Linked DNA regions of Candidatus Puniceispirillum marinum IMCC1322. The protein of the gene in region 2 binds, or shares a complex with, the protein of the main gene of each other region. Links are inferred from orthologs where the notes say so. Each region holds a gene or a part of one and is shown on either strand. Other genes may lie near its edges.

Region 1 (2,897 bases), 300 kb from region 2 along the record:
GCAACGGCGAATGCGGCGGTTGATGGCTATGCTATTGACGCCGAAACCTTGGCCGCTAATCCCGATCATCTATTCCCCATTGCCGGACAGGCGCGCGCGGGACATCCGTTTACGGGCACGATTGCCAAAGATGAAGCGGTGGAAATCTATACCGGTGCGGTGATGCCCGATGGTGTCAACGCCGTTGCCATGCACGAAGATTGCACCCGCCACGATAATCATGTGCGGTTTGATAAAATGCTACAAATAGGGGCGAATAACCGGCCTGTTGGTGAAAATCTGGCAGTGGGCGAGATAATCCTCTCTGCTGGCACGCGGATCCATGCGCCTATGATTGGACAGCTGGCGGCGGCAGGTCATAAGACGGTTGATGTGCAGAACAAATTAACAGCAACAATGCTGTCAACAGGTGATGAAATCATCGATGTCATGGCGGCTGATAATGGCACCGGCTTTGGCCAGATTTATGATGCCAACCGCCCGATGTTGATGGCGGCATTAGCTGGCGAGGCGCTGAATTTGCATGATGGCGGCATTGTTGCCGATGACCGCGATGCCTTGGCCAATGCCTATCAGGCGGCGTTGGTGCATAGTGATATTGTCATTTCGTCTGGCGGGGCTTCGGATGGCATCGAAGATCATACGCAGGCGGCGATGAAAATGGTGGGTGCCGAATGCGCTTTATGGCGATTGGCAATGAAGCCCGGTCGCCCGATGGCAGTTGGTCGTGTTGAAGATAAGTTTATTTTCTGCCTGCCCGGCAATCCGGTCGCGGCATTCGTCTGTGCCAAGCTTTTGATCATGCCGCTTCTTGATAAATTGGCAGGCGGAATTGCGCGCACCCCGTTGCGCGTGACAGTGCCTGCGGGCTTTAGCCATAAAAAGAAACCGGGCCGTGCCGAATATCTTCGTGCAACGCTTCAAGGTTCAGGAAAAGACCAGCAAATTCAGATTCATGGACGGCGTGGTGCAGGTGTTATATCATCTTTGACAGGGGCTGATGGGCTGGTTGAAATCCCGCTTGATAATGCAGGTGTCGAGGTCGGTATGCCATTGGCTTTTTTACCATTTGTCGAACGGGGTCTGTGATTATGGATGCGGACAAGAATGTGCGGATCACCGAAGCTGATTTTGATATTGCTGGTGAACATGATGCACTCAAGGCGCGTGCGGTGGGGGCCATTGTAACCTTTACTGGCACCGTGCGCGGTGATGATGATGATGGCACGCATGTGACCGCTTTGACGCTGGAACATTTTCCGGGCATGACCGAAGCCGAAATTTCCAGCATCATTGACACCGCCAAGGCACGCTGGTCATTGTCGGCGGTCACCGTCATTCATCGTATTGGTCGGTTACTGCCAGAGGATAATATCGTTTTTGTTGGTGTCGCGGCGGCGCATCGTGAAGCCGCCTTTGCCGGAGCCAGTTTCATCATGGATTATCTGAAAACCAAGGCACCTTTCTGGAAAAAAGCCGAAGATGCATCGGGTGAAAGCTGGGTCGCGGCACGGGCATCGGATGATGCGGCGGCTGACCGCTGGGACGATGCCGACTAGCTGTTTGGATATGGGTCTGATCGCCCGAAAATAAATGTGGCTAGAAAGGAATGCTGAATGTCTGTTTTATATGTAACTGGCGCGGGCGTTAGCGTGGATAGTGGTATTCCCACCTTTCGCGGCGAAGACGGGTTCTGGACAATCGGCAGTCATAATTACACCCCACAGGAAATGGCCACCCGTGCCATGTATATGAATGACCCGGGTCAATTTCTGCTGTGGTATTATCGGCGTTTTGCCAGTTACCGTAATGTCGCGCCAAATATGGTGCATGGCTGGCTGGCTGATAAACAGCTTATCACCCAGAATATTGACGGGCTGGATGGTAAAGCTGGCAATGCGGATTACATCTCGATTCATGGGCGGCTTGATAAGGTCACCTTACTACATGAACAGTCATTTAGCGGTGGCGGCGATATCGCGCTGATTGATGCCCCATGGGAACCTGTTGCGGCACTTGATCAGGATGATGACGAACGCCTGACAAACGCCCTGCTTGAACAGTTCAAAATCAGCACCCGCACGCAGATACCGGAATTGGGCGTGTCGTTGAAACCCTATGTGTTGCTATTTGACGAATTTTATACTGATCTATACCGGATGAGTGAAGCCGAACATTGGATGGACACGGCTTCCGCCATGGTGTTCATCGGCACGTCTTTTAGTGTTAATATCACTGCCATTGCCCTGCGCATGGGGCTGGCACGCCGGATACCTATTGATATAGTCGATCCGTCACCTGTCGATCTTGGCGTACCGGATATCACCTATCACGCGATGACCGCCGCCGACTATATTGCCAGTCAGACTTCTGGTAATTAAGCAAGCCTGAATCTGCCTAGGACGCCCGTCGTAAATGAATCAGGCGGCCGTCAATATCTTCCTTGGTCAGATAGCGAATGCGTGTATCGGCAACCAGTTCGATCTCATATTTTGCTAAATGCGGGATAAAGCTGGCATCCCAGTCACGCGCTGCCCAGCCCGCATTATTTACCGTCAGCACAACAGGTGCCCCCGGTTTGACGGCGCCCATAATATGATGCAGATGTTCAATATGCGGTGGGCCAAAACCGAACACACCAACGCAGATTGCCGCATCATACGGGTCGTCAATGCCGTAATCATCGGTCATATCAAGCGTGAACAGGTTGTGATAGACGCCATGCTTTGCAGCCACAGCGCGCATTTCCGCCGACAGATCGGCACCATCAATATGGCTATAGCCGCGTGCGGCCAGCAAAACCCCAACCAGCCCGGTTCCGCACCCGATGTCCAGAATGCGCGCCTGTCTATCAGGAACAATATCGACAAATCCGGCTACGGCATCCTGCGGCGCGG
Region 2 (6,116 bases):
GATTTTGACTGCTGGCTGGAAATCTGCGTCTATTTTCTTATATAGTGAGTATCAATCCATTATTGCTGGGTAAAGATGTGATGCATGACGCCGATCAGGATACCACTATAGTTATGAGCCAGCTTGCCGCGGTTGCCTTTGACATGCTGGCAGATAAGCCGCTTGAGCAGATCAGCCTTGATGATGTTGCTGATGCGGCCGATATCGATCGTAGCTATGCTGCGATTTGTGCGGGCACTGTTTCGGCGCTGATTTTGCATCATCTATCGATGCTTGATAACAAGGCGATGAGTGAAACCTATGACGATCTCAAAGATGCTGGTGAGGTGTCGATCCGCGAAAAGATCCTCGAAGCTATTTTGCACCGTTTTGAGGTCTATAATCCGCATAAAAAGGCCGTGGCTTCGCTGGCTAAATCGGCGCTACGCACCCCGCCCTTTGGTCTGGAATTATTAGCCAGGCGCGTAGCCATTACCCGCCGCCTGTTATTATTATGTGGCGATAATCCGCATGGCTGGCAAGGCGAAGCCCGCATTCACGGTGTTGTGGGCGTGATGGTGGCTAGTGCGCGTGTTTGGCACAAAGATGATTCCCCTGATTTATCGATGACAATGAAGGAAATTGACCGTCGTCTTGAACAGGCCGAAGATTGGGGATATTCACTTGGGGTTTTTGGTCGTGGCGCGTCCAGACAAAAATCTGATGCGGCCGATAGGGCGGATGCCGATGTCGCCGCAAATAAAGAAGCCGATCATGACTGAAGCGCATTTTGACGATTTTCTCAAACTTGATATTCGTTGCGGTACGATCATAAAGGCCGAACCCTTTCCCGAAGCGCGCAAACCGGCGGTCAAGCTGGTTATTGATTTTGGCGGTGATCTGGGGACGCGCAAATCATCTGCGCAAATAACCAAACATTATGATTGCGATGCGTTACTGGGCAAGCAGGTCATGGCGGTAGTTAATTTTCCACCGCGCCAGATTGGTCCTGTCATGTCCGAGGTGCTAACACTTGGTGTGCCTGATGATGCTGGCGAAGTGGTGCTGGTCTGTCCCGATAAATCGGTGCCGGATGGTGGCCGCCTCTATTAGATCACAAGGCTACATAGGTAGCTTTATGGTCACCCGTAAACCGCCCAATGGTGAATTCAATAACGTCAGTTCGCCGCCATGCCCCAGCACAATGTCGCTGGCAATTGACAGCCCCAGTCCGGTGCCACCTGTTTTACGGTTGCGTGATTCCTCGAGCCGGATAAAGGGTCGGATCGCATCGGCGCGCAATTCTTCGGGGATGCCCGCCCCATTATCATCAAATATAAAGGTGATTTCATCATTGCGAATGCGCACCGTGACAACGGTCTTGGTCGAATAGCGCACGGCATTGGAAATGATATTTGAAAAGGCGCGCTGGATGGCATTGCGGCGAATGGAAAAAGGCGGGACTGCCGGTTCGGGGGCTTCAAAGCTGATATCAAAATCATGGGCTTTGGCGGCCTGACTGACCAGCCGGGATAACATCTTGTCCACTTCAACTTCTACCGTTGGTTCTTCACCTTCGCCGGCGGCAAAAGACAGATAACCGTCAATCATATCTTCCATTTCGTCGATATCCTGACGGATGGCCTTAAGATCATCATTATCTTCCATCAGCGCCAATTGCAGTCTGACTCTTGTAAGGGGTGTACGTAAATCATGGCTAACACCGGCAAGCATGGCAGTACGCTCGTTTAACTGCCGCATGATACGGTGGCGCATAGCCTGAAAGGCGCGGCCTGCCAGCCGCACTTCCTGCGCCCCTTCAAGCCGGTAATCAGGGGCTTGGCGTCCTAGACCCAATTGTCGTGCGGCATTGGCAAGCCGGTGAATCGGACGTACCTGACCACGCAGAAAAATCAGCGCCACGCCGAATAGAATGATCGAAGACCCGACTGTCCAGCCGATGAATGTCCAGCTGGTCGAGCTGAAAATGCGCTTGCGGCTGGCATAGATGCGCAGCACACCGCTACCAAGTTCGATATCAACCGAGATCAGATTCGGATTGCTATCGACATCGACATACCACGGCAATGTTACACGTTTGGCAAGTTCTGTCCGCAACATCTGTTCGGCAAAGGTGTCTGCGGGCGTCACATTGGTTTCGGCAAGGCTGGCATCTTTGGTAAAGTTGATCGGAAAGGAAAAATATTGCCAGCCGTGATCCATAATGACCTGAAGCTCTTCGTCAGTCGGATCCGGTCCAAGCCCTTCCAGCAGATAGGCAAATTCGGATGTCAGGCTTGACGCCATATGGCGTGTTACCGTGTCCCAATGGCGCTCATAGAAAATGAATACGGTGATAATCTGCACAAAAATCATCGGTGCCAGAATAATCGATAACATCCGGCCAAATAGTGTTTTGGGAAGAAACTCGCGTAACTGCATTATCTGGGCGGCCTATCTGTACGTAAAAGCCAGCCACGATTCCGGACGGTTTGCAAAAATACTGGATGCCGCGGATCGGGTTCCAGTTTCCGCCGTAATCGGGCGACCGCAACATCGATTGATCGGCCTTCCATGCGCCCTTCAACCGCGCTGGACAGATCATCACGCGACAGCACCGTATCCGGAGCATTGGCAAAACTTGCCAGAAGTTGCTGTTCGGCCGTGGTTATGTGAATGCGTTCCTCGTCACGTGTCAGCGTACTTGTGGCGGGATCAAAGGCGAAAGGCCCGAAATTGATCAGCGCATTAGGCTCATGACTGATGGTTGCTTTACGTTCCAGAATACGTTTGATCCTTAATACAAGTTCACGCGGTTCAAATGGCTTTGACATGTAATCATCGGCGCCTGTTTCCAGCCCTTCGATTCGATGTTCGGTCTCTGACATGGCGGTCAGAAATAAAACTGGCACATTATCCTTTTTGCGCAATTCTTGTAAAAACTCCAGCCCGGTTTCGCCAGGCATCATGATGTCGATTATCAACAGATCAAATACAAGGCATGTCAGAATCTGGCGGGCTTCACTGGCATTAGCGGCATCGGTGACACGAAAACCGCTTTCCTCCAGAAACCGGCGCAAAAGATCACGCAGACGTTCGTCATCATCAATAACCAGAATGTGATGCTGACTCATTATTGTGTGCCTCTTGCGATCATCATGGCGATCACTTCGGTTTATCGTCAAAACTGTCTATTTGGTCGCGCGTTGATTGATCAACTAACCCGCGTAAGACACGTTGAAATCCCTCAACAGCGTCAACCCCGGCTTCACGATAGGCGCGTGCGAATCGTTTGCCTTGCAGGCTTGTCAGTTGATGTTCAAGCGCGGTGCCTTTATCGGTCAGATATAGCAATCTTTGTCTGCGATCCGTAGTGCCGGTTTCCTGCAAAACAAACCCATCTTCCATCAAGGCTGATAATACACGCGATAGGCTTTGCTTGGTAATATTCAGAATAACCAGAAGTTCGGATACGGAAATCCCCGGGCTACGCCCGATAAAATAGATGGCACGATGATGCGCCCGTCCCATATTCTGGTCTTCCAGAATCGAGTCGGGTTCACCTGTAAAGTCACGATAGGCAAAGAACATCAGTTCTATTCCCCGTCGAAGCTCCTCCTCGCGTAAAAAAAGAGCCTTGCCAATCGGTTTTATGTCAGCCATGTTGACCAATTATAATTATGCCAGAATATCTTGATACCTTAGGTAACATAAAATGGCCAGTTTGGAACTAAACAACGCACAAAACATTAAGATTTTTGACGTTGTTGACAGAATTTAGGAGCTAACAATGGCGTTAATTCCATTTGATGATAGAGATGGATCGATTTGGTTAGACGGTGAAATTGTGCCATGGCGTGATGCCAAAACACATACACTTAGCCACGGTTTACATTATGCAAGCCTCGTTTTTGAGGGTGAGCGCGTATATTCAGGCGTTGTCTTTGAAGGTGTTCGGCATACAAAACGTCTGCGCCAGTCATGCAACATTCTGGATTTTGATATTCCGATCACCGACGATGAGGTTGAAGCTGCCAAACTGGCAGTTGTCGAAGCCAATAATATTGTTGATGGATATGTGCGGGCATTTTGCTGGCGCGGGTCGGAAATGATGGCAATCTCGGCCCAGCAGACAACAACGCATGTCGCTATCGCCGCTTGGGAATGGCCAAGCTATTTTGATCCCGAAACCAAGATGAAAGGCATCACGCTCGACATTTCGCAATGGCGACGTCCATCACCTGAGTCGGCGCCTGTACAAGCCAAAGCAGCTGGTCTCTATATGATCTGTACCCTCTCCAAGCATGCGGCTGAAAAAAAGGGCTTTCAGGACTCGCTGATGCTTGATTACCGCGGCTATATTGCCGAGGCGACGGGCGCGAATGTATTTTTCATCGATGGCGAAGGCACTATCCATACGCCTATTCCTGACTGCTTCTTGAATGGCATTACCCGCCAGACCGTGATTGAAATGGCCAAATCGATGCAGATCAAGGTTGTCGAGCGGCATATGAATCCTGAAGACATGGCTAGCATGAAGGAATGTTTTCTCACAGGCACCGCGGCCGAGGTAACGCCGGTATCACAGATCGGGGATTACAAGTTCACCCCGTCCGATATCAGCCGCCAGCTTGTTGACGGCTATGAAAATTTGGTGCGTGGACGTTAAACAGCTCTGCCTAGGTTTAAACTGATCTTTAAGCCGATATGGGCAAGCCAATATGGGCTAGCCACCGGTAACGGGTGGGAAGAAAGCAATCTCGTCGCCAGTGGCAATCTCTGTGTCGATACTGCCATAGGTGCGGTTTACCGCCACCCGTACTGTTTCCATATCGCCCAGCGCTTTTGCATGGCCATCCGATTGTGCTTTCAGATAAGCGACGATATCGCCGACAGTGTGCATATCGGCGTTTATCTTTATGTCTTCGGTCGCGCATCCGGTATGTTCGCGTAACCATGCAAAATATAAAATAGTGACCATCATTACCTCAGGTGGCTTCGCAGTATCTTAATTTTGTAGTCGGATATGAAATTACCTATTTGGAACTTGCCGCAACCCAGCGACTATATATCCCATGCCTGTCTGTAAGGTCAGCAATGTAGCCACCCATAACAACATCAAGCCGATATCATGTGCATAGATAAGGCTGGGGAAGGCAGGTGCGCCAATCAATGTGCCCAGCGCCAGAATCTGCACCGTTGTTTTCCATTTGGCAAGGCGGGTAACCGGCACGGTAAAACTGATCTTGGCCAGATATTCACGCAAGCCGGAAATCATGAATTCGCGGCTTAGGATCAATAAGGCAGGCACAAGGAAAACCCAACCACTGGTCTGCACGCTTGCCAATGCCAGCAGCACTGCGCCGATAAGCATTTTGTCGGCAATAGGGTCAAGCATTTCACCAAAGCCTGACTCAATCTTCATCTGACGGGCCAGCATACCATCCAGATAATCTGTAATGCTGGCAATCGTGAATAGGATGAAGGCGACAAAATAGCCATAGGACACATCGTCGATCCAAATCATGATGGCAATGACAGGCGTCACGGCAATCCGTAACATAGTCATCCAGTTGGGTATGCTATCGATAGACATCATGTTATTGCCTTTAGCTTGCTGGTCAGAGGGTTTTAACAACCCGCATTGCTATGTTTATCCCAATACATCATTTCTGACCACTATAGAACCAATCAAAAATCTGTTGTGCAAATGTTTTTGAAATACCTTCGACCGCTTCCAGATCTTTCAGCCCTGCAGCCGAGACCGCACGCGCCGATCCGAAATGTGCCAATAAGGCCTTTTTGCGTTTGGGGCCGATGCCTGGCACGGCATCAAGCGGGCTGGTAAGTTCGGTTTTGAGACGTTTACTGCGATGCGTGCCGATGGCATAGCGATGTGCTTCATCGCGAAGCCGTTGCAGAAAATGCATGGCCGAGGCGTTTGGCGGCAAGGTAAAGCTCTGACGGCCATTCATGTGAAATTGTTCGCGGCCAGCGTTACGGTCAGGGCCTTTTGAAATGGCCACAACATCAATATCGCTCACGCCCAGTTCTTCCATCACTTCGGTCACCGCCGATAGCTGGCCTTTGCCACCATCGATTAGCAATAAATCCGGCCAGTTATCAGACAGGCGATC

Evidence for each region. Proteins that work in one complex are often made in the same cells at the same time.
Region 1: the proteins of moaD (region 2) and moaE are in contact, whole or in part, in a crystal structure (PDB 1FMA), measured with the Escherichia coli proteins. The link is inferred for Candidatus Puniceispirillum marinum IMCC1322 from one-to-one orthologs.

Annotation. Positions count from the first base shown.
Region 1 is NC_014010.1:2,716,311-2,719,207, forward strand. What follows is about bases 1-2,825. They hold moaE (molybdopterin synthase catalytic subunit MoaE), read left to right. Parts: upstream 1-1,091; coding sequence 1,092-1,559; downstream 1,560-2,825. Other genes in these bases: SAR116_RS12870 (molybdopterin molybdotransferase MoeA), read left to right, coding at 1-1,089; SAR116_RS12880 (SIR2 family NAD-dependent protein deacylase), read left to right, coding at 1,617-2,381; SAR116_RS13410 (class I SAM-dependent DNA methyltransferase), read right to left, coding at 2,398-2,825. Also shown: more of SAR116_RS13410, read right to left, coding at 2,826-2,897. UniProt on the Escherichia coli protein: Converts molybdopterin precursor Z to molybdopterin. This requires the incorporation of two sulfur atoms into precursor Z to generate a dithiolene group. The sulfur is provided by MoaD.
Region 2 is NC_014010.1:2,409,080-2,415,195, forward strand. Bases 3,335-6,116 are described here. They hold moaD (molybdopterin converting factor subunit 1), read right to left. Parts: upstream 4,964-6,116; coding sequence 4,706-4,963; downstream 3,335-4,705. Other genes in these bases: SAR116_RS11300 (MarR family winged helix-turn-helix transcriptional regulator), read right to left, coding at 3,335-3,642; SAR116_RS11305 (branched-chain amino acid aminotransferase), read left to right, coding at 3,770-4,648; pgsA (CDP-diacylglycerol--glycerol-3-phosphate 3-phosphatidyltransferase), read right to left, coding at 5,012-5,578; uvrC (excinuclease ABC subunit UvrC), read right to left, coding at 5,646-6,116. Also shown: SAR116_RS11280 (TetR family transcriptional regulator), read left to right, coding at 81-761; SAR116_RS11285 (tRNA-binding protein), read left to right, coding at 727-1,092; SAR116_RS11290 (ATP-binding protein), read right to left, coding at 1,102-2,421; SAR116_RS11295 (response regulator), read right to left, coding at 2,421-3,113; more of SAR116_RS11300, read right to left, coding at 3,145-3,334. UniProt on the Escherichia coli protein: Involved in sulfur transfer in the conversion of molybdopterin precursor Z to molybdopterin.